Thermus thermophilus: one gene and its partner. The protein of the gene in region 1 binds, or shares a complex with, the protein of each later gene. Links are inferred from orthologs where the notes say so. Each region holds a gene or a part of one and is shown in the gene's direction. Other genes may lie near its edges.

The links.
Region 2: rny (region 1) and pfkA share a complex: the UniProt entries of both Bacillus subtilis proteins name them as parts of the possible RNA degradosome complex. The link is inferred for Thermus thermophilus from one-to-one orthologs.

The regions. Positions count from the first base shown.
Region 1 is NZ_AP025158.1:2,018,874-2,027,051, reverse strand. Bases 4,353-7,351 are described here. They hold rny (ribonuclease Y), read left to right. Parts: upstream 4,353-4,989; coding sequence 4,990-6,714; downstream 6,715-7,351. Other genes in these bases: TthTMY_RS10915 (rod shape-determining protein), read left to right, coding at 6,726-7,351; recA (recombinase RecA), read left to right, coding at 4,353-4,989. Outside these bases: TthTMY_RS10950 (HAD family hydrolase), read right to left, coding at 1-408; TthTMY_RS10945 (MFS transporter), read right to left, coding at 401-1,450; TthTMY_RS10940 (glycine cleavage system protein T), read left to right, coding at 1,490-2,266; TthTMY_RS10935 (CinA family nicotinamide mononucleotide deamidase-related protein), read left to right, coding at 2,239-3,423; thpR (RNA 2',3'-cyclic phosphodiesterase), read left to right, coding at 3,420-4,016; more of recA, read left to right, coding at 3,967-4,352; more of TthTMY_RS10915, read left to right, coding at 7,352-7,763; 3-hydroxyacyl-ACP dehydratase FabZ, read left to right, coding at 7,770-8,178. UniProt on the Bacillus subtilis protein: Endoribonuclease that initiates mRNA decay. Initiates the decay of all SAM-dependent riboswitches, such as yitJ riboswitch. Involved in processing of the gapA operon mRNA, it cleaves between cggR and gapA.
Region 2 is NZ_AP025158.1:2,137,129-2,145,291, reverse strand. What follows is about bases 1,959-4,942. They hold pfkA (6-phosphofructokinase), read left to right. Parts: upstream 1,959-2,958; coding sequence 2,959-3,927; downstream 3,928-4,942. Other genes in these bases: pheT (phenylalanine--tRNA ligase subunit beta), read right to left, coding at 4,463-4,942; TthTMY_RS11590 (hypothetical protein), read right to left, coding at 3,904-4,368; rsmI (16S rRNA (cytidine(1402)-2'-O)-methyltransferase), read left to right, coding at 2,168-2,962; TthTMY_RS11605 (hypothetical protein), read left to right, coding at 1,959-2,166. Also shown: TthTMY_RS11625 (ComEC/Rec2 family competence protein), read right to left, coding at 1-26; TthTMY_RS11620 (ComEA family DNA-binding protein), read right to left, coding at 23-331; TthTMY_RS11615 (YcxB family protein), read right to left, coding at 304-948; TthTMY_RS11610 (inorganic diphosphatase), read left to right, coding at 981-1,508; more of TthTMY_RS11605, read left to right, coding at 1,672-1,958; more of pheT, read right to left, coding at 4,943-6,820; pheS (phenylalanine--tRNA ligase subunit alpha), read right to left, coding at 6,817-7,869; TthTMY_RS11575 (NAD(P)/FAD-dependent oxidoreductase), read left to right, coding at 7,940-8,163. UniProt on the Bacillus subtilis protein: Catalyzes the phosphorylation of D-fructose 6-phosphate to fructose 1,6-bisphosphate by ATP, the first committing step of glycolysis.

The DNA.
Region 1 (8,178 bases):
TCCCCGGCCCACCTCCTCCGCCAGGACCAGGAGGGGCGGCCTTAGGCCCAGGGCCTCGAGGACGTGGCGGGCGTTTTCCTTGGGGGCGTTGGTCACCACGCCCCAAAGGAGGCCTTTCTCCCGGATGTGCTCCAAAAATTCCGCAAGCCCCGGGGTGGGCCTGAGCCCCTGGGCGAGGGCCCGGAAGCGGGCCTCCTTGGCGGCGATGAGCCTTTCCGCCTCCTCTCCCTCCAGGCCCAAGAGATCCCGGACGATCTCGGGGTTCAGCCTCCCCGAGATCCTTTTCCGGTAGAAGATGGGGTCCACCTCCAGGCCGTAGGGCGCCAGGGCCTCCCGCCAGGCCAGGAGGTGCAGGGGGTCCGTGTCCGCCAGGGTGCCGTCCAGGTCAAAGAGGACCGCCTTAAGCACGGGCCACCTCCCGCTCCGCGCCCCGGAGGAGGAGGTAGAGGGCGAGGCTTAGGGCGAAAAGCCCCAGGGGGATCCCCCGGTCGGGCAGGAGGGCGAAAAGCCCGGGGATCAGGGTGCTCCCCGCCGCCCCGGCGTACATGAGCCCCCCCAGGGCCCGGTGGCCGAAGCGGGCCTGCACCAGGGCGAAGAGGGTGGAGAAGAGGGGGCCGAGGAGGAAGCCCGCGAGGGGGAAGAGGAGGGCGGTCTGGGGGAGGAAGTTGAGGAGGAGGAGGCCCATCACCCCGAGGAGAAGCCCCCGGAGGGCCCTCAAGGGGTCCTTGGCCACCCTTCCTGCGAGGAGGAGCCTGCCCAAGGCGAGGAAGAGCCAGTAGAGGGTGAGGAGGAGGCCGCCTAGGGAGGTGGCGTGGCCCAAGGCCTCCAGCCAGACCCGGTTCCAGGTGGCCAGGGCCCCCTCGAGGCCCGTGTAGAGCCCCACGGCGAGGAGGAAGGGCCAGAGGGCTCCCCGGGGCCTTTCCTTGGGCCTTTCCGCCGCAGGCGCCCCGAGGACGAGGGCGCCTGCGAGGAAGGCGAGAAGGCCCGCCAGGCTCAGAAAGGCGGCGTAGGGGAGCCAGGCCAAGGCCAAAGGGGTGAGGACCGCCCCCAGGCCAAAGGCCACGTTGACCCGGTTCAAAAGCTCCACCCGCCTTTCCGGGTAGAGCTCCCCCACGAGGCTGTTCCCGTGGACGTTCATCACCCCCTCCCCCAGGCCGAGGAGGAAGGCCAGGGACGCCATCCAGGCGTAAGAGGGGGCGAAGGGAAGGCCGAGAAAGGCGAGGCCCACCAGGCCCAGGGCCAGGGGAAAGAAGGGATGGCGCCTCTCCTCCTGTCCCAGGTGCACCCCGAGGAGGAGGCCGAGGAGGAGGGCGGCGAAGTAGAGGGAGGCCCCCTCTTCCGTCCCGTACCGCTCCCGCCAGTAGGGCAGGGCGGCCCCGGGGAGGGCCACGATCACCCCCACGAGGAGGAGGGCAAGGAAGGAGCCGGCGAGAAAGCGCACGGACCGCATTCTCCCCCTGGGGTGACCCTTTGGTCAATAATGGGGAGGATGGAGCGCCTTTTGGCCCAAGCCCTTTCCGGCGAAGGCTTCTTCGCCTTCCCTGGGGTGCTCCTCCTCCGGGGCCCCGACGCCTTTTCCTTCCTCCAGGGGCAGGGCACCCGGGACCTGCGACGGGTTTCGGGGCCTGCTGGGGTGCTCTTCCTCAACCACAAGGGCCAGATTGAAGAGGCGGCGACCCTCTTTCCCCACCCCGAGGGCTTCCTCCTCGCCCCTTGGGGGAGCCTCGAGGGCCTGGAAAGGCGCCTGCGCCGCTACATCGTCTTTGACCAGGTGGAGCTTGTGGCGCTGCCCCTCTTCCGCCTCCTCTACGCGGACGGCCGCGAGGAGGTGGGGGAGAGGGCCGAAGGGGCGCTTCCCCCGGAGCTCTATCCCCTCTACACCCTGCTCAAGGGCCTCCCCCTCCTCTCGGACATCCAAGGGGAACTCCCCCAGAGCGTGGGCCTTCTCCACCTGGTGGACTACGGCAAGGGGTGCTACGTGGGCCAGGAGATCATGGCCAGGACCGAGGGAAAGGAGGCGCCCTACCGCCTTGTGGGCCTGAGGGCTCTGGAGGGGGGCGAGGCCCCGGCGGAGCTCTTCCTGGGGGGAAAGCGCGTGGGGGAGGCGAAGCGCCTTCTAAAGACCCCCTTCGGCCTTCTGGGCCTCGCCGTGGTGCGGAAGGAGGTGCCCGTGGGGGCGGAGGTGGAAGGAGGTGGGGGGCGGTACCGCGTGGAGGCCCTTCCCTTTAAGGAGGCGGCATGGAGCGGGCAGAGATCCTCGGGGTAGGCACCGAGCTCCTCTACGGGGAGACCCTGGACACCAACACGGCGGAGATCGCAAGAAGCCTCAAGCCCTACGCCCTCAAGGTGGAAAGGACCCTTAGGGTGGCGGACGAGGTGGCGCCCCTGGCCCGGGAGGTGGAGGAGGCCTTCGCCCGGGCCAGGCTTGTGGTCCTCTCCGGCGGCCTCGGCCCCACCCCGGACGACGTGACCCGGGAGGCGGTGGCCCTGGCCTTGGGGGAGCCTTTGGAGCTGGACGAGGCCGTGCTTGGGGAGATTGAGGCCTTCTTCCGCGCCCGGGGGCGCGCCATGCCTGAGGCCAACCGCAAGCAGGCCATGCGGATCCCCTCCGCCACCTGGCTCAAAAACCCCCGGGGCACCGCCCCGGGGTGGTGGGTGCGCAAAGGGGGTAAGGACCTGGTCCTCCTCCCCGGGCCCCCTCCCGAGTGGCGCCCCATGTGGCAGGAGGTTCTGCCCCGCCTGGGCCTGCCGCGAAGGCCCTACGCCGAAAGGGTCCTGAAGACCTGGGGCATCGGGGAGTCGGAGATCGTGGAGCGGCTTGGCCCCCTCTTCGTCCGGGGGGAGGAGGTGGAGGTGGGCACCTACCCCAAGGTCCACGGGGTGGAGGTGGTGGTCCGGGGCCGGGAGGACCGGGTGGCGGAGCTTGCCGAGCGGATCAAGAAAACGCTCCTTAAGGAGGTCTGGGGCGAGGGGGAGATGACCCTCGCCGAGGCGGTGAAAAGGCGCATGGAGCGGGAAGGGGCCACCCTCGCCACCATGGAGAGCCTCACCGGGGGGCTTCTGGGAGCGGAGATCACCCGCGTGCCGGGGGCGAGCCGCTTCTATTTGGGGGGCGTGGTATCCTACTCCGTAGGGGCCAAGGCCCGCTTCGGGGTGCCTCAGGACCTCCTCTCCCGGACGGTTTCCGCCGAGACCGCCCGGGCCATGGCGGAGGCGGCGCGGTCCCTCTTCGGGTCCACCTACGCCCTGGCCACCACCGGGGTCGCGGGGCCGGACCCCCTGGAGGGCGAGCCCCCGGGCACGGTCTACGTGGCCCTGGCGGGCCCCACGGGCGCGGAGGTGCGGCGCTACCGCTTCCCGGGAGACCGGGAAACCGTGCGCTTAAGAAGCGTCTACGCGGCCTTGGCGCTCCTTGTGACATGAGGCTCTTCTACGCGGTCTTTTTACCCGAGGAGGTCCGGGCGGCCCTGGCGGAAGCCCAGACCAAGGTCCGCCCTTTTCGCGGCTGGAAGCCCGTCCCTTCCCACCAGCTCCACCTGACCCTCCTCTTCCTGGGCGAGCGGCCCGAGGAGGAGCTTCCCGACTACCTGGCCCTGGGCCACAGGCTCGCCCGCCTCGAGGCCCCCTTCCGGGCGCGGCTTCGCGGGACGGGCTACTTCCCCAACGAAGGAACCCCCCGGGTCTGGTTCGCCAAGGCGGAGGCCGAAGGCTTCCTCCGCCTCGCCGAGGGGCTTCGCGCCGGGGTGGAGGAGCTTTTGGGCGAGGAGGCGGTCAGGATCCCCGGCTGGGACAAGCCCTTCAAGCCCCACATCACCCTGGCCCGGAGGAAGGCCCCGGCGCCCCGCGTGCCTCCCGTCCTCTTCGGCCTGGAGTGGCCGGTGGAGGGCTTCGCCCTGGTGCGCTCGGAGCTTAAGCCCAAGGGGCCGGTGTACACCGTTTTGGAGAAGTTTTCCCTGAGAGGTGAGCATGGACGAGAGCAAGCGCAAGGCCCTGGAGAACGCCCTGAAGGCGATTGAGAAGGAATTCGGCAAGGGGGCGGTGATGTGGCTGGGCGAGATGCCCAGGCAACAGGTGGACGTGATCCCCACAGGCTCCCTCGCCCTAGACCTCGCCCTGGGGATCGGCGGCATCCCCCGGGGGCGGATCGTGGAGATCTACGGCCCCGAGTCCGGGGGCAAGACCACCCTGGCCCTCACCATCATCGCCCAGGCCCAGAGGCGGGGCGGGGTGGCCGCCTTCGTGGACGCGGAGCACGCCCTGGACCCCCTATACGCCCAGCGCCTCGGCGTCCAGGTGGAAGACCTCCTGGTCTCCCAGCCCGACACGGGCGAGCAGGCCCTGGAGATCGTGGAGCTCCTCGCCCGCTCGGGGGCGGTGGACGTGATCGTGGTGGACTCGGTGGCCGCTTTGGTCCCCCGGGCGGAGATTGAGGGGGAGATGGGGGATCAGCACGTGGGCCTCCAGGCCCGGCTCATGAGCCAGGCCCTCCGCAAGCTCACCGCGGTGCTCGCCAAGAGCAACACCGCCGCCATCTTCATCAACCAGGTGCGGGAGAAGGTGGGGGTCATGTACGGCAACCCCGAGACCACCCCGGGGGGGAGGGCGCTGAAGTTCTACGCCAGCGTGCGCCTGGACGTGCGCAAAAGCGGCCAGCCCATCAAGGTGGGGAACGAGGCCGTGGGGGTCAAGGTGCGGGTCAAGGTGGTGAAGAACAAGCTCGCCCCCCCCTTCCGCGAGGCGGAGCTGGAGATCTACTTCGGCCGGGGGCTGGACCCCGTCATGGACCTGGTGAACGTGGCCGTGGCCGCGGGGGTGATTGAGAAGGCCGGGTCCTGGTTCTCCTACGGGGAGCTCCGCCTGGGCCAGGGGAAGGAGAAGGCGGCCGAGGCCCTGCGGGAGCGGCCCGAGCTTTTGGAGGAGATCCGGGCCAAGGTCTTGGAGCGCTCGGACCAGGTGGTCCTGGCCGCAGGCGAGGACGAGGGGGAGTAGATGTCCCTTCTGGACCTGGTTCTTCTGCTCCTGGTCCTGGGGCTTGGGGGGGTCCTCCTCCTTAGGCGGAAGGGGGAGGACCGCTCGGCCCAGGAGGCCAAGGAGCTCCTGGAGGCGGCGAGGCGGGAGGCCCGGGAGGTCCTGGAGGCCGCGCGGAAGGAGGCCCGGGACATCCTGGAGGCCGCCCGCCAGGAGGCCAAGGCCCTGCGCCAGGAGGCGGAGGCCCGGGCCAAGGCCCAGCGGGAGGAGGTGGAGGCGGAGATCAGGCGCCGCCTCGAGGCCGCCGAGGCCGAGGCCAAAAAGCGCCTGGAGGAGGCGGAGGGACGCCTTAAGGCGGAGCGGGAGGAGCTTCGCGCCGAGCGGGAGCGCCTGAGGTCCCTCCAGGAGGAGCTCAAGGAGGAGCGGGAGCGCCTCAAGGCGGAGCGGGAGGAGCTCCGCCGGGAGGGGGAGCGGCTCGCCAAGCGGGCCGAGGCCCTGGACGCCAGGGCGGCGCGGCTGGAGGAGGCGGAGGCGGAGCTTGTCCGTAAAGAGGAGGCGCTCAAGGCGGAGGCCAGGGCCCTGGAGGAGCGGCTTAAGGAGGTGGAGCGGAAGCTCTACGAGGTGGCGGGCCTCACCCCCGAGGAGGCCCGCAGGCTCGTCCTGGAGCGCCTGGACCGGGAGCTGGAGGAGGAGAAGGCCCAGAGGGTGCGGGCCGCCCTGGAGCGGGCCCGCCTCGAGGCCAAAAGGGAGGCCCAGAAGATCCTGGCCCAGGCCATGCAACGCCAGGCCTCGGAGACCGCGGCCCAGCTCGCCGTCACCGTGGTGCCCATCCCCTCCGACGCCATGAAGGGGCGGATCATCGGCCGGGAGGGGCGGAACATCCGCGCCTTTGAGGCCCTGACGGGGGTGGACCTCATCATTGACGACACCCCGGACGCCGTCCTCCTCTCCTCCTTCAACCCCATCCGCCGCGAGATCGCCCGCATGGCCCTGGAGGAGCTTTTGAAGGACGGGCGCATCCACCCAAGCCGCATTGAGGAGGTGGTGGAGAAGGCCAAGCAGGAGATGAAGACCTTCATCTACGAAAGGGGGGAGGAGGCGGCCTTGGAGGCGGGGGTGGTGGGCCTGAAGCCCGGCCTCATCCAGCTTTTGGGCCGGCTCCACTTCCGCTCCAGCTACGGCCAGAACGTTCTGAAGCACTCCATCCAGGTGGCCCACCTCGCCGGGATCATGGCGGCGGAGCTCGGCCTGGACGCCGCGCTTGCCCGGAGGGCCGGGCTCCTCCACGACATCGGCAAGAGCGTGGACCGGGAGGTGGAGGGAAGCCACGTGGAGATCGGCATCGCCCTGGCGCGGCGCTTCGGGGAGCCCAAGGAGGTGGTGGACGCCATCGCCCACCACCACGACCCCGACAACGCCGAGACCCTCTACGCCGTTTTGGTGGCCGCGGCCGACGCCCTCTCGGCGGCGCGGCCCGGGGCGAGGCGGGAGAGCCTCGAGGAGTACCTCCAGCGCCTGGAGGCCCTGGAACGCATCGCCCTCTCCTTCCCCGGGGTGGAGACGGCCTTCGCCGTGCAGGCGGGCCGGGAGGTGCGGGTCATCGTCAAGCCGGAGAAGGTCAGCGACGCCAAGGCCACCCTCCTGGCCCGGGAGATCGCGAGCCGCATTGAGAAGGAGATGAACTACCCGGGCCAGGTCCAGGTGACCGTGGTGCGGGAGACCCGGGCGGTGGAGTACGCTAGGTGAAGTGAGGCGCTATGCTTAAAGGCGAAGACATCGGCATTGACCTGGGGACGGCCAGCGTCCTCATCTACGTGCGGGGGAAGGGAATCGTCCTGAAGGAGCCCTCCGTCATCGCCGTGGTCCAGGGGAAGCGGGAGGTGAAGGCCGTGGGGGCGGAGGCCTACCGGATGCTCGGGCGCACCCCCGGGAACATCGTGGCCGTGCGCCCCCTCAAGGACGGGGTCATCGCCGACTACGCCCTCACGGAGAAGATGCTCCTCCTCTTTCTGCAGAAGGTCCTCTCTCCCATGAGCCGCCTCTTCAAGGGGCGGGTGCGGATCATGGTGGGGGTTCCCTCCGGGGTGACGGACGTGGAGCGGCGGGCCGTGGTCCAGGCCGTCTCCACCCTGGCCCACAAGGTCTACCTCATTGAGGAACCCCTGGCGGCCGCCATCGGGGCGGGGATCAACGTGGCCGAGCCCACGGGGAGCATGGTGGTGGACATCGGGGGCGGTTCCACGGACATCGCCGTCATCTCCTTAGGGGGCATCGTGCGCTCGGAAAGCCTCCGCATCGCCGGGAACGAGATGGACCAGGCCATCATCCGCTACATCCGCCAGAAGTACAACCTCCTCATCGGGGAGCGCACCGCCGAGGAGCTCAAGATCCGGCTGGGGCGGGCCAAGCTCCTTCCCGGGGAGGAGAAGGAGGTGGCCGAGGTGCGGGGCCGGGACCTCGTCTCGGGCCTTCCCCGCACCGCAGAGATCCCCGCCGAGGACGTCGTGGAGGCCCTTCAGGAGCCTTTGAGCAAGATCTTCCAGGGGGTGAGGAACGTCCTGGAGACCACTCCCCCGGAGCTCGCCTCGGACATCTACGAGCGGGGCATCCTCCTCACCGGGGGCGGGGCCCTCCTTAGGAACCTGGACGTGGCCCTGCAGGAGGCCACCGGCGTGCCCGTGGTGGTGGCGGAGAACGCCGTGGAGGCCGTGGCCCTGGGCACGGGGAAGGCCCTGGAGATGCTCCACGTCCTCGAGGACACCATCCTCTCCTCCGACGACGTCCTGAGGAGGTGAGGCCCTGTGGACATCCGGGAGATCCTCAAGGTCCTGCCCCACCGCTACCCCTTTCTCCTCGTGGACCGGGTGTTGGAGGCGGACGAAAGGCGCTTCAAGGCCCTCAAGAACGTGACCTTCAACGAGCCCCACTTCCAAGGGCACTTCCCCGGCCACCCCGTCATGCCCGGGGTGCTGATCCTGGAGGCCATGGCCCAGGCGGCCGTGGGGGCCCTGGTGCGCCAGCCGGGCTTTCCCCAAGGGGGCCTCGCCTTCCTCGCCGGGGTGGAGGGGGCCCGGTTCCGGCGGCCCGTCTACCCGGGGGACACCCTGATCCTCGAGGGGGAGCTCCTCGCCTTCCGCCGGGGCGTGGGCAAGGTGGCGGTGCGGGCCCTGGTGGAGGGGGAGGAGCGGGCGAGCGCCACCCTGACCTTCG
Region 2 (8,163 bases), 120 kb from region 1 along the record:
ACCCCCCAGGTCCAAGAGGGCCTCATGGCCGGAGGTAGGGGCGGAGGCGCTCTAGGGTGGCGGGGCCGATCCCCTTCACCTTGAGGAGGTCCTCCACCCGGGCGTAGGGCCTGCCCTCCACGATGCGCTGGGCCAGGACGGGGCCGATGCCGGGCAGGGCCATGAGCTCTTCCAGGCTCGCCTCGTTCAGGCTCACGGGGGTTTGCGCTTGGGGCAAAGGGGCAACCTTTCCCAGGGCTTCCACCCGCACCGGAAGCGGGGCGGGGGCGAGCTTGGGCCAGAGGGCGAGGAGGCCGAGGAGGGCTACCGCGAGGAGGTAGCCGAGGACCAGGCCGTCAAGGCCAGGGTGAGGCCGCCCAGGACCACCCCCCCGAGGACCCAGGGGTCGGCGTCCGGGTGGGTGGCCGCGAAGCCCACCGCGTAGGCCAGGGTGAGGAGGGCGAGGAGCCGCAGGGGTAGGGCCAAAGGGTTGCGGGTTCCCTGGGCCGGGGGAGGAGGCGTAGGGGTAGGGGCGGGAGGAGGCGTAGGGGTGGGGGGGGGCTCCTCCGGGGCGAGCTCCACCGAGGGGGTTTTGGCCGGGGGTTCCTCCTCCCAGACGGGGGCCTTGGCCTCCTGGGCGGGGGGCTTTGGAGGCTCGGGCCTGGGGGCGGCGGTGGCCTTCTTGGCCCGGGCCACGTGGGGCTTGAGCCCCTCGAGGAAGGCCTTGAGTTCCTCCAAGGGGAAGGCCTTCAGGGGGATGGAGAGGGCCTCCACGTCGCCCTGGACCAGGACCGTCCCCCCTTCCCCCCGGGTCACCCGCCGGATCCGGGCGAGCTCCAGGCGTTGCACCCCCTGGTCGCTCAGAAAGAGGAGCGCCGTTTCCGTGACCGCGAGAAGCCCCGCCGGGCCCTCCAGTTGGGCGAGGGGGCGCTCCCCGAGACGGGCGAGCTCGGCTTCATACTTGCCCATGGCCCCATTCTATACGGCATAATGGGGGCGGTATGGCGAACCTGAAGAGCCTTCCCGTGGGCGACAAGGCACCCGAGGTGGTCCACATGGTCATTGAGGTCCCCCGCGGCTCGGGCAACAAGTACGAGTACGACCCGGACCTCGGGGCGATCAAGCTGGACCGGGTCCTGCCGGGAGCCCAGTTCTACCCCGGGGACTACGGCTTCATCCCCTCCACCCTGGCCGAGGACGGGGACCCCTTGGACGGCCTCGTCCTCTCCACCTACCCCCTCCTCCCCGGGGTGGTGGTGGAGGTCCGGGTAGTGGGCCTCCTCCTCATGGAGGACGAGAAGGGCGGGGACGCCAAGGTCATCGGGGTGGTGGCCGAGGACCAGCGCCTGGACCACATCCAGGACATCGGGGACGTCCCCGAGGGGGTGAAGCAGGAGATCCAGCACTTCTTTGAGACCTACAAGGCCCTGGAGGCCAAGAAGGGGAAGTGGGTCAAGGTCACGGGCTGGCGGGACCGGAGGGCGGCCTTGGAGGAGGTCCGGGCCTGCATTGCCCGCTACAAGGGCTAAGTACCCCACCGCGGCGAAAGCCGCGGTTGGGGCCCCAAAAGGACCTTTCCAAGACTTATTTCGGGCAACCCGTGTCGCGAAATCAACGTGCAGCCACTTAGGTTTGGAAAGGCCCTTTCCGAGCCGGGGACGCCCCGGCCCCATTAGAATCCAGGGGGTGCGCATGGTCTGCCCGGTCTGTGGCGAGGCGCTGGAGCTGGAAGGGTACGAGGTGGGGGACCTCGTGGACTGCGAGGCCTGCGGGGCGGTCCTCCGCCTCCTCTCTGACGGGGGCCTGGAGGTGGCGGTGCCTCCGGGGGGGGAGAAGGAGCCCCTCTGGGGCCTCGAGGCCTATGGGGACGGGGAGGAGGCCGTCCTCCGCTTCTCCGAAGGGACCCTGGAGGAGGAGGTGCGCGTGGCCAAGGTGGAGCTGGCCGAGGCCTTGCGCCGCCTGGAGGAGGGGGTGGGGGACGAGGCCCCCGAGGAGGCCGAGGACGAGCCCAACCGGGAGCCCGACTACCTGACCGTCCACGTGGAGGCCGAGCCCGGGCCTTTGGTGCTCCGGCGCATCGTCTACAGAGGGGCGCCGGACCTTCTGGAGTTCACCCTGCCCTCGGGCTCCCTCTACGAGTTCCCCTTCCGGGAAGCCCTGGCCCTTCTTCGCCCCGTGGTGGGTTGACGTGCGGCTGGTCTTGGTCCCCACCCCCATCGGCAACCTGGAGGACATCACCTTGAGGGCCCTCCGCGTCCTCAAGGAGGTGGAGGTGGTGGCCTGCGAGGACACCCGCCGCACCGGGCTCCTCCTCAAGCACTACGGCATCCCCACCCCCACCCTCCGCTTAGACCAGCACACGGTAGGGCGGGCGCGGGAGCTCCTCGCGCCTTACCGCTACGTGGCCTACGCCACGGACGCGGGCACCCCGGGGATCTCGGACCCGGGGGCCGAGCTCGTGCGCCTGGCCCTGGGGTGGGGCTGGCGGGTGGAAGCGCTTCCTGGCCCCACGGCCTTGATCCCCGCCCTGGTGGCCTCCGGCCTGCCCACCCACCGCTTCACCTTTGAGGGGTTCCTGCCCAAGGGGGGAAGGGAGCGGAGGGAGCGGATCCTGGCCTTGGCCCGGGAGGGGAGGACGGCCGTGCTCTACGAGAGCCCCCACCGCCTGCGCAAGACCCTGGAGGACCTCCTCGAGGTCTACGGGCCGGATCACCCGGTAGCGGTGGCCCGGGAGCTCAGCAAGCTCCACGAGGAGATCTTTCGCGGAAGCCTCCGGGGAGCCTTGGAGTATTTCCAGGAGCCCCGGGGGGAGTTCGTCCTCGTCCTGGGACCCAAGGCCCTGGAGGCCCCAGACGGCGAGGCCCTGGCCCGGAGGCTGAAGGAGGAGGGGCTTTCGGGGAGGGCCTTGGTCCGGGCCCTCGTGGCCTTGGGCCTTTCCCGGAACGAGGCGTACCGACTGGCCTTGGAGGAGGAAGAGGGATGAAACGCATCGGGGTGTTCACGAGCGGCGGCGACGCGCCGGGGATGAACGCGGCCATCCGGGCGGTGGTGCGCCAGGCCCACGCCCTTGGGGTGGAGGTCATCGGGATCCGCCGCGGCTACGCCGGCATGATCCAGGGGGAGATGGTGCCCTTGGGGGTGCGGGACGTGGCCAACATCCTCCAGCGGGGCGGGACGGTCCTCCTCACGGCGAGGAGCCAGGAGTTCCTCACGGAGGAGGGGCGGGCCAAGGCCTACGCCAAGCTGCGGGCGGCGGGGATTGAGGGCCTGGTGGCCATCGGCGGCGACGGGACCTTTCGCGGGGCCCTTTGCCTCGTGGAGGAGCACGGGATGCCGGTGGTGGGGGTCCCGGGCACCATAGACAACGACCTCTACGGCACGGACTACACCATCGGCTTTGACACCGCGGTGAACACGGCCCTCGAGGCCATAGACCGGATCCGGGACACCGCGGCGAGCCACGAGCGGGTCTTCTTCATAGAGGTCATGGGGCGGCACGCGGGGTTCATCGCCCTGGACGTGGGCCTTGCCGGAGGGGCGGAGGTCATCGCCGTCCCCGAGGAGCCCGTGGACCCCAAGGCCGTGGCCGAGGTGCTGGAGGCCTCCCAGCGGCGGGGGAAGAAGAGCTCCATCGTGGTGGTGGCCGAGGGGGCCTACCCCGGCGGGGCCGCGGGGCTTCTCGCCGCCATCCAGGAGCACCTCCAGGTGGAGGCCCGGGTCACCGTCCTCGGTCACATCCAGCGGGGCGGGAGCCCCACGGCCAAGGACCGGATCCTGGCGAGCCGCCTGGGGGCGGCCGCGGTGGAGGCCCTGGTGGGCGGGGCGAGCGGGGTCATGGTGGGGGAGGTGGAGGGCGAGGTGAACCTCACCCCCCTGAAGGAAGCGGTGGAGCGCAGGAAGGACATCAACCGGGCCCTCTTGCGCCTATCGCAGGTGCTGGCCCTCTAGGCCCAGGGCCTTCCGCGCCCAGGGCGTTCCCCAAGCCCAGGCGAAGACCCGGCGGGCGAAGGGGCTTTGCGCCACCCCCTGGTAGATGGGGGTGGGCAGGCGGAGGGAGGGGTAGCGGATCCCCCCGGAAGGGGCGGGCTCGCTGGGGAAGCCCGCCCAGATGGCCGCCGCGAGGAAGAGGCCGAGGAGGCCGCCCCCGAGAAGCCCGAGGCCCCTTTCCGCCGCCTCGGAGAGGAAGAGGGGGAGGCTTTTGGCCAAGGCCCCGAGGACGAGCCCCAGGGCAAGGGCGGTCCAGGGGGCGGGGAGGCCGAGGGCCAGGGCGGCCGCGTAGAGGGGAAGGCCCAGGAGCCCGGCCCAGGCGAGGACAAGCCCCCCCCGGTACCCCAGGGCCAGGGAGAGGGCCAGAACCATGAGGGCCAGGAGGTCCACCCAGGTGAGCATGCCCTAAGCTTATACCCCTTTCCCCCGGGTTCCTTCGCCCGGCCAACCGGGGGCCTTTGGCCGGGGCCCTGGCTTGCGCCGGCATGGGGTGGCGTTACGGGGTGTCCAAGCCGCGCAGGCCGAACCCCCTGGCCCTAAGAACCTCCGCCACCCGGGAGACGGCCTCCTCCACCTCCTCGTCCCGCAGGGTGCGCTTGGGGTGGCGGAAGCGGAGGTGGAAGGCGAGGCTCTTGTGGCCTTCGGGCAGGGGCGGGCCTTGGTAGAGGTCAAAGAGGGCGAGGCTTTCCAGATAGGGGCCTGCGGCCTCGCGCACCAAAGCCTCCACCTCGCCGTAGGGGGTGGGGGCGGGGACCACCACGGCCAGGTCGCGGAAGGCGGCGGGGTGGCGGGAGGGGTCTTGGAAGGCGAGGGGCTTCTCCGGGAGGGGCAGGCGGAGCTCAAAGAGGTGGACGGGGGGAAGCTCCAGCTCCCGGGCGATCTCGGGGTGGAGGGCGCCGAGGAAGCCCACCTCCTCTCCCTCCACCAGGACCCGTCCCGAGACCCCGGGGTGGAGGAAGGGGAAGGCCTGGGCCTCCACCCGGAAGGCCAGGCCGAGCCGGGCGAAGAGGGCCTCGAGGTACCCCTTGAGGAGGAAGTAGCCGGAAAGCCGCTCCTTGGCCCAGGGGAGGCCCACCCCCTCGCCGAAGAGGAGGCCCGCGAGGTGGGTCTCCTCCCGCTCCCGGAAGACCCGGCCCACCTCAAAGAGGAGGGCCCGCTCGGGCCGGTCCAGGTCCAAGTTCTCCTTCAGCACCCGCACCAGGCCGGGGAAGAGGTGGGTCCGGAGGGCCGCCTTTTCCGGGGCCAGGGGGTTGAGGAGGAGGAGGCGGGGGGGGTCCAGGCGGAAGCGGCGGGCGTCCTCGGGGTCCATGAAGCTGTAGGTGTAGACCTCCTGGAAGCCGAGCCCCGCCAAAAGCTCCTTCAGGGCCCGCTCCCGGCGGTAAGGCCCCTCCACCCCCCGGTTGTCCGGGGCGGGGAAGAAGGCGGGGAGGGCCAAGGGGATGGTCTCGTAGCCCTGGATGCGGGCCACCTCCTCCACCAGGTCCTCCTCCAGCCTCAGGTCCAGGCGGTGGCTGGGCGGGGTGACCCAATAGGCGGGGCCTTCCCCTTCCACCCGGCACCCGAGCCGCTTGAGGATGGCGACTTGCTCCGCCTCGGGGTAGGCCGTGCCCAGGAGGCGGTTGGCGTAGTGGGGACGGAAGGGGATGGCCTCCGGGGGCTTGGGGCGGCCTTCCTCCAGGATCTCCTGGGCCACCCGGGCCCCCGCCAGGGCCTGGAGGAGGCTTAGGGCCCGCCTCTGGGCGGGGAGCTGGCCCAGGGGGTCCACCCCCCGCTCAAAGCGGTGGCTCGCCTCCGTGCGCAGGCCGTGGCGGCGGGCGGTTTTGCGGATGGACACGGGGTCAAAGCAGGCCACCTCCAGGGCGATGGCCTCCGTGTCCTCCCGGACCTCGCTTTCCGCCCCGCCCATGACCCCGGCGAGGCCCAGGGGGAAGCTCTCCTCCCCCCGCCATCCGGCGATCACCAGGTCCTCAGGGGAGAGGGTCCTTTCCACCCCGTCTAAGGTCCTAAGCCGCTCCCCGGGCCTTGCCCGGCGCACCAGGATCCCCTCCCCGAGGAAGCGCAGGTCAAAGGCGTGCATGGGCTGGGCCCTTTCCAGCATGACGTAGTTGGTCACGTCCACCACGTTGCTGATGGGCCGCATGCCCGCGGCGAAGAGGGCCCGCTGCATCCAGAGGGGGCTTGGCCCCACCTTCAGCCCGAAGGCGTAGGCCAGGGTGAAGTGGGGAGCGCCCTCGGGGTCTTCCACCTTGAGGGCGAAGGGGAGGGGAAGGGCCTCCGCCCTTAGGGCCGCCTCGGGCTCCACCAGGGCGTAGCCCAGGGCGTGGAGGTCCCGGGCGAGGCCCAAAAGGCCTAGGGCGTCTGGGCGGTTCGGGGTGACCTCGAGGTCCAGCACCACCTCCTCCGGCCAGGCCTCGGCCAGGGGGGTGCCGGGGGGAAGGGCGTCCTCGGGGAACTCCAGAAGCCCCCCGCCGTACTCCCCCACCCCGAGCTCCTTGGGGGAGAGGGCCATGCCGAAGGAGCGCACCCCCTGGATCCCCCTCTCCCCCACCCTTTGGCCCAGGCCAGGAAGCTCCGTCCCCGGCAAGGCCAGGGCCACTCCGATCCCTTTTCGGGCGTTTTCCGCCCCCGAGACCACCTCCACCACGCTTTCCGCCTCCAGGACCAGGCGCTTAAGCCGGGTGCCGGGGATGGGGTGGGCCTCGAGGACCCGGGCGAAGACCACCCCTTGGGGGATCCGGAAGAGGCGCTCCATCCGGTCCGTCTCAAAGCCCAAGCCCGCGAGGCGCTCCTCCAGGACCTCGGGGCTTTCCAGCTCGGGCACGTACTGCTTGAGCCAGGAGAAGGGCACCCTCATAGAACCCCCTTGAACTGCTCCAGGAACTTGAGCCTGCCCCCGAAGAAGTAGCGGATGTCGGGGATGCCGTAGCGGAGCATGGCGAGGCGCTCCACCCCAAGCCCGAAGGCGAAGCCCGTGACCCCCCGGTAGGCCGGGGGCAGGCCGAGCCTTTCCCGGTAGGCGTCCACCGCCTGGAAGACCTTGGGGTGGACCATCCCGGCCCCGCCCAGCTCCAGCCACTTTCCTCCCTCGGGCCACCAAAGGGCGAACTGGGCCCCGGGCTCCACGAAGGGGAAGTAGACGGGCTGGAAGCGCACCTTGGAGCCTGGGCCGAAGAGGGCCTGGGCGAGCTCGTAGATCGCCCCCTTGAGGTGGGCCATGGTGATCCCCTCGCCCACCACCAGGCCCTCCAGCTGGTGGAAGACGGCCTCGTGGGTGGCGTCCGTCTGCTCAAAGCGGAAGACCCGGCCCGGGACCACGATGCGGAAAGGGGGGGTGTGGGCCACCATGTACCGCACCTGCATGGGGGAGGTGTGGGTCCTGAGGAGGAGCCGCCCCTCCACCTCCTCCCCCAGGGGGCCTTCCAGCCTGAAGCCCTCCCCAGTGAGCCAGAAGGTGTCCCACATGTCCCGCGCCGGGTGGTGTTCGGGGATGTTCAGGGCGTCAAAGTTGAAGAACTCGCTCTCCACCTCGGGGCCCTCCACCGCCTGGTAGCCCAGGGCGCGGAAGATCTCCACGAGCTCCCGCTCCATGAGGGTGATGGGGTGAAGTCCCCCGGAGAAGAGGCGCGCCCCGGGAAGGCTCACGTCCACCTGCTCCCGCTCCAAGGCCTCCTTGAGGGCCGCCTCCTCCAGGGCCTTTTCCCGCGCCTCCAGGGCCGCCTCGAGGGCGGCCTTGAGGGCGTTCAGCTCCTGGCCCCGTTTCCGGCGTTCCTCCAGGGGAAGGGCCGAAAGGCCCTTCATCTCCTGGGTCAAGAGGCCCTTCTTCCCCAGGTAGCGGGCCTTGAGGGCTTTGAGCTCCTCCAGGTCCCGGGCGTTTTGGATGGCGGCCAAGGCTTCTTCCAGCATGGCACCCCTCTTCCCAAGAGGATACCGCCTCGGTGTACGATGGGCGCGAACCCGGAAGGAGGCTTTGGGCATGGAGCGGCGCGTGGAGGCTTTGGTGGTGGGCGGGGGGCTTGCCGGCCTTTCCGCGGCCTACTTTTTGGCGCGGAGGGGGCTCAGGCCCTGGGTGCTGGAGCGGGAGGCCCCCCTTTCCTGCACCAGCGACAAGTCCACGGAGGCCTACCGCCTCTTCTGGCCCGGGGACGAGGACCTGGCCGCCCTGGTCCGGGAGAGCCTGGACCTCCTCCCCTCCTTCGC